DNA from 2 places in the Metabacillus indicus genome. Region 1 is predicted to be linked to the other one. Evidence: predicted binding sites of a transcription regulator. Region 1 holds the regulator's gene; the other holds the start of a gene.
The links. Region 1 encodes LexA, which represses DNA repair genes until DNA is damaged. Its sites were predicted from a motif close to CGAACATATGTTCG; they were not measured.
Positions count from the first base shown of each region.

Region 2: a site for LexA is predicted at 1,432-1,445, ahead of dndB (DNA sulfur modification protein DndB). Genes of this name have one in related genera too.

Region 1 is NZ_CP176757.1:1,988,419-1,991,846, forward strand. It holds gene ACK1LH_RS09930 (hypothetical protein) at 1-705, opposite strand, end outside; gene lexA (transcriptional repressor LexA) at 801-1,421, opposite strand; gene yneA (cell division suppressor protein YneA) at 1,581-1,892, shown strand; gene ACK1LH_RS09945 (recombinase family protein) at 1,906-2,553, shown strand; gene ACK1LH_RS09950 (DUF896 domain-containing protein) at 2,625-2,855, shown strand; gene tkt (transketolase) at 3,027-3,428, shown strand, end outside.
Region 2 is NZ_CP176757.1:545,699-549,126, forward strand. It holds gene dndC (DNA phosphorothioation system sulfurtransferase DndC) at 1-256, opposite strand, end outside; gene dndB (DNA sulfur modification protein DndB) at 258-1,355, opposite strand; gene dptF (DNA phosphorothioation-dependent restriction protein DptF) at 1,554-3,428, shown strand, end outside.

The sequences.
Region 1 (3,428 bases):
GCCTATTCGAAAAAGAGTATCCGAAGAAATCTCTGCGTCCTTTTCTGTCAAAAGATAACTGCTGACAAACATTCTCTCGTCAATAAAGTAGGGAAGGCTTCCAAGGTAAGTTGACTGGCTGTTTTCACTTTTTTCTATATACGGGACAACAGAGGGGCACAGCTCTTCAAAAATAAAATCCTGAATCTTTTCGTAAGTGCCCAGTCCTGAATGAAGAACAGTTCCTTTTTCTTCTGTAATAAATGGTTCAAGAACCCTGAAGTGATCCATAAAATCGAGTGCATCGCTCAGTGACCATGTATTGCTGTTTGATGTCAGCTCTGTCCTTATGGTGATCATTCCGACAGAAAAAGGGCATATATACAGATCGATTGAGTGGACATTGAAAGAATATTCATTTACAGCTGTACGAAGCGTGCATTTTCTGTCAAAGGATTTTGAGTATCGATTTATAGCCTTATCCTGATGCTGATCCGGAAAGAGAATCTGTTCTATGTACGGCATAAAATAATGTTTCAGGCGTTTATGGGGAAGACTTGTTTTCTCTCCGTAAAATTTTGTCTGCTGGGCGCTGCTGTTAATGCTGAAAAATTCAAATCCGTTCGCCTTAAGTTCATCAGTCAGCTGGGAGATGCAGTCGCTGTCCCATGAAAAAGGAAAAATAAATTGGGCATTCGCCCGCAGAATGGCCGGTTCTTTTGTCATAGGCACCCTCTCATCTTTTTTTTATTATTATGTTCCCCTGAGAGAAGGCTGCAAAACAGGCAAATAAAAAAACTTTGCCTGTAAAAGCAAAGTTTTCAGTGTATGTTTCTATAAACTCCAACAACTTTTCCCAGGATGACAACATGTCTGAGAATAATCGGTTCAAGTGTAGAGTTTTCCGGCTGAAGGCGCACGTAATCTTTCTCTTTGAAAAAACGTTTGACAGTTGCCTCATCATCCTCTGTCATGGCAACAACGATATCCCCGTTGTTTGCAGTGTTCTGCTGTTTGACAATAACCATGTCCCCGTCAAGAATACCGGCTTCAATCATACTGTCTCCCATAATCTCGAGCATGAAGATCTGATCATCGGATGCGGCGAACGTATCTGGAAGAGGAAAATATTCCTCGACGTTTTCAATGGCTGTGATCGGGGAACCGGCTGTTACTTTCCCGATTACAGGAACGTTAATCACGCTTGAACGCGGAATCATCGCTGTCTCATCTTCTAATATTTCGATCGCTCTCGGCTTTGTCGGATCCCGTCTGATCAGCCCTTTGCTTTCAAGCCTGGCAAGATGGCCGTGCACAGTTGAGCTCGAAGCAAGGCCCACTGCTTCGCCGATCTCACGGACTGATGGCGGATATCCTTTCTTTTGTACTTCAAGCTTAATAAAAGTGAGGATATCCTGCTGCCTCTTTGAAAGTTTTGTCATTTTATCCACCTCGCGTCCTGTAATTTATGTTGATTATAGCATGTTTTTCCTGCATATACAAACATAAGTTCGAAAAATGGCGTTGACAGAAACGTTTGTTCGCATTATACTGAAACTATCAAATATACGAACAAACATTCTATTAAGGTGGGGATTGAGTTGAAAGGTTCATTATCTTACGTTATTTCTTTCTTTGCAGTTGTCATTGTAGCTGTCTTTGCATTATCATACACAGGAGAAAAAGAAAGCCTTGATCATTATGTATCCATTGAAATAGCAGAAGGTGACAGTATATGGAGCCTTGCAGATCAATATGAAGAGCATCACCGCATGTCCAAAACCGATTTCGTTGAATGGGTTCAGGATAAAAACGGACTGCCGACAGCTGTGATCAAGTCAGGAGATTCTGTGGTTCTTCCTATTGATAAACAAACCTACCATGACGGGACACAGCTGGCATCAAGAAAATAGGGAAGTGAGAACACTGAACGCAATCATCTACTGCAGAGTCAGCACTAGAAAAGAAGAACAAGAGACATCACTCGCCCGGCAAAAAGAAGAACTTTTGGCCCTTTCAGCAGCACATGGCATGAATGTGGAAAAGATTATTGAGGAACAGGCGAGCGGATATGAGGTTGAAAGAGAAGGTATTTTTGAAATATTTGACTGTATAAAGGAACAGAAAATTGACGCCATTGTTATTCAGGATGAGACAAGACTGGGGAGAGGGAACGCCCGCATCGCCCTTATTCATTTTTTCGCAAAAGAAGGCATTACGATCTATACGGCCACGCAGAATGGAAAGCTTTTTTTGTCTGAAGCCGATTCCATGGTTCTGGAAATTGTAAGCATTGTTGAAGAATATCAGCGGAAGATCCATAATCTGAAAATTAAAAGAGGTATGCAGCGGGCGGTTGAAAAAGGGTATAAACCTCAGAGGAACCTTACTAACAGAGATAAAGGAAGCGGCAGAGAGAAGAAGGAAGTGCCTGTCAGCGAAATTATCAGGCTTAAACAGAATAAACTGACATTCTCAGAGATTGCGGCTACCTTAAGAGGGTTTGGATATGAGGTTTCTAAAGCGACAGTACATAGAAGATATCAAGAGCACATGAAAGAGGAACAGGTCTAATCTGTTGTTTTTTGCCCCCATATCTAGTACGATATGATAGTAAATCTGTATTAGGTAAAGGAGCTGCAGTCATGCTGCCAAAAGAAAAGATGGCAAGAATCAACACCTTGTCCAGAAAATCAAAAACGTCCGGTCTTTCTCCGGAGGAAAAACAGGAACAGCAATTACTCAGACAGGAATATCTTAAGGCATTCCGGGGTTCTATGAAAAATACATTAAAAGGCGTTACAGTCCTGGATCCAAACGGGAACGATGTAACACCTGAAAAATTAAAAGAAGAACGCAGACGCGATCTGCATTAATCGCTGGAATACGTCAATTTTTGATGTATTCCTTTTCATTTTGCACATAATACATTAGAATAGGTTCTTACACTTCTCATTTTTGCATTTCCATGCGAAATGGTTGTATGAATAGGGCAGTAAAGCTATGATAAAAAAGTAGAATGTTATTTCTGAAAGGATGATCAATTAATGTCACATTCAATTCAAGACTTATCAATTGCTACCATTCGAACGCTGTCGATTGATGCGATTGAAAAAGCAAAATCAGGACATCCTGGAATGCCTATGGGGGCAGCTCCAATGGCGTATTCGCTTTGGACGCAATTTATGAATCACAATCCTAAAAATCCTGAATGGTTTAACCGCGACCGCTTTGTATTATCTGCAGGTCACGGGTCTATGCTGCTGTACAGCCTTCTTCATTTATCAGGCTATGATTTAACGATGGATGATCTTAAAGAATTCAGACAATGGGGAAGCAAAACACCGGGACACCCTGAATTCCGCCACACAGCAGGTGTAGATGCAACAACAGGTCCGCTTGGCCAGGGAATTGGGATGGCTGTCGGAATGGCTATGGCAGAACGTCAT
Region 2 (3,428 bases), 1.4 Mb from region 1:
TTGATTGAATAATCAATGGCGTTTCCACTAAGGTGTCTGAAGAAATGACATACACTTTCTTGTGCAGCTTCTTGCTTGGTAATTCTCGCAGTGCTTCAAAAACAAGCTGAACCACTACGGTAGAATCTTTACCACCGCTATATCCGACAACCCATGGCCGATCGTCTTGAAGATATACGTCAGTAATTTGACGTTTGGCATCCTCTATTATTTTCTTCTCATTACTGAGAAGACTTGAAATAATTCCATCACTCATGTTACATAACTCCCTGTTTAAATTTGTCTTCAATAGATTGCTCTGTTTCTAGTAATGGCAAATCTAATAAAGATTTAATTTTATTTGCGGTTAATTGAATCGTGTAATTGTTTTTTTGAATTCTTCCATTCTCATTAAAGGCACGACCTAGCCAGAAATCCGTATTTGTTCTGTTCCAGTCAATACCTGCCAGTTGTTCTATTTTAGAACGCCATTCGTCCGGGTGATATTCTCTTAAATATCTTCCTATGATCCCAATCGCTTCTATAAAAACTCCGTGACCAACAATATAATTTGCTCTTAAATCTCTCGGAGAAAGCTCTTTATTTAATACTTGATTCCATTCAGTCATTGAATTTGTTAGGATTGTCCAAAAATCAATTAAAAAATGAGTGTCTTCCTCAGTTATAGATTCACCTTTATGTTTTCCAAGCAACTTAAGATTTGTGTTGTATAAGTGATTAAGAGCTAATATCTTAGGTGAGTTTTTAGATAGAGATACACGTTCTTTGTCTGTATATCTTTTTAAAAGTGGAATCTCATTAATTATTTCTTTTGTCACAAGTGAAAGTCTATCCCGATGATCGTACAAAATTCCTATGGAAGAAGTAGTGTTGACCGCATGACGATTGAGATCGGAAAAGATTTGCTGAGATTTCTTTAATCCTTCATCATGAAAGAAGACTACAGAAATTGTTTCAGATCCTATTTCCGGTGATACCTTGAGAGCCTCTTCAATTGCCGCACGTCTGTGCTGTCCATCATTAATAAGAAAACGCGCATCTAATGAAATCCTTAACTGTCCTAAATCTTTTTCAGAGGAATCTTCACTAAATGAAACAAATTCAATTTCTCCATCAACAGAGGCAGTAAGCGAAGAAAATACATAATCTTTGTTATTCTCCACTATGTAGTTTGTTATTTCTGGAATTCTTGTCTTGTTTAAAATTCTTTGCGATCTATGTTCAGGCGGAATTTCTTCCTCATCGAATAAGAAAATTTTCGGGATAATTCTTAGAGGACACATGGCAACATAATACTCTTTATTTGCCTGAATTCCTCTAATAGCTGGAAAGCTATAGTTAAATGCTGCATCCATTGTAACCCCTCCTAATTACGTACGTAATTTCATGTTTTTATTATAAACTTTTTCAACATTATTCTCAATCAAAAGGTGAACTTTTGTTCGGTATTATTCAAGATTCCTATTTGGGTAGTAATAACTAATATAGCTAATAATTCCTATTGTGTTGTGATAAAATTATGACTATAGAAAAGCAATTTGGAGTTGATATAAATGAGTTCCACTGAGACATATTTTTTGAGTTTTTTAGAAGCCCTAAATCCAACTGCTTCCCACAACGCAAGAAAAATGGAAGAGCTTCTATACGAGGATCCTGCAAGTTCAATTGTAAAAGCAAGATTATTTGCGGAGTCAATTCTCAATGATGTTTTTAATCAAGAAAAAATAGAAGCACCCTATGTGAACTCCTTATTTGAAAGAATCGCATTTCTTACTAAAGAGGGATATATAGAAAAAGATATTCAGCAGGCATTCGATACGATAAGGAGATCTGGAAATAAAGCTGCACATGATGGAAGTTTCAATGAGATAACGGATGCTTTTAAACTTCACCGTGAAATGCATCGAATAGGGGTATGGTATTACGAAGTTTATTCATTAGAACAGTTGAAAGTTCCTTTATATGAAACTCCTAAACCACCAAAAGAAAATGTTGAGGAAATCATAAAAAAGCAAATTCTTGAATTTCTTAACGTTAACAAAATGAATAATCTAGGGGTTGTTTTAGAAACACCGTCTATAAAAGGAGATACTCTGCCAGCTTACGATGAGATTGAAGAAGAGATTATAGAAAAAGATCTTAAGGAAGATCAAAGCTACTTAATTCGCGAATTAAATCGCTTAAAAGATTCCTCTCAAGAGGCAATTGAAAATGCAAGCAAGTTTAGCCGGTTTAAAGACTACCTTCATGTAGACAGGAAAATTCAAATTGATTTTGAAAGAATTTTAGAAGAAAAAGCAAGCAATCCGAAGGGGAATTTGATTTTTCTTTGTGGCAGTGTCGGAGACGGGAAATCACACTTACTTGCATATGTAAGTAAGAAAAAACCTCAACTTATCAATGAATATAAAATTTACAATGATGCTACTGAAAGTTTTTCTCCCAATAAGAACGCAATGGAAACCTTAGAAGAAGCTCTCAAAGGCTTTTCTGACCAATTATATGCTAGTAATAGTGAAAATGTAATACTTGCAATCAATATGGGCGTTCTTCATAACTTTATCCATTCGGTACATAATACTTATTCTTTTGAAAGATTAAAAAGCTTTGTTAATCAAAGTGGTCTATTTTCACAAAATGTAACTACAGAATATTCAGAGGGCAATTTATCATTATTGAGCTTTGGAGATTACCATCCATTTGAGTTAACAGAAGAGGGACCAATCTCTAATTTTTATTCTTCGTTGTTAAAAAAGATATGCAGTTCTGAAAATCAAAATCCTTTCTATCTAGCTGCAAAAGAGGATGAGAAGAATAACATTTATACAATAGTACATGAGAATTACAATTATTTGAAGAATGAAGCAGTCCAAAAGCAGATCGTATATTTAATCATTAAAACGATTATTAAAAATAAAGTTGTCATTTCTGCACGTTCGTTTCTGAATTTTGTAGCAGATATTCTTATACCTGATCAAGTAATGAGCAGGCAATTAGTAAGTGATTTTGACTTGTTAAAAGGTTCTTTGCCAAATTTGCTTTTTGCAAGAAAAGAACGTTCTACCTTACTTAATTCAATGAGTCAAAATGATCCAATCCATATTCGCTCCGTTTACATTGATCAGTTAGTAATTGATTTTAATACGTTAGATAATTGGCGAGATCTAGTAAAGGAGTATGTTCACGACAATATTTCTTTAAAATGGATGGATCCATTTTTATTTGATTCAGATTTGACTGGATATTCTTTTAATCAGTTCTTTGAAGCATTTATTAGAATAGCTTACCTAAGTAATCAAGATTTTTCTCAAAAGCTTATTGATGAGAGTTATAAAAAATATATGGAGAATTTATACTCGTTTAATACAAAGAATCCTCAAAAAATCAAAACATTTTATGAGGAGATTAAGTCAGCAATTTTTGATTGG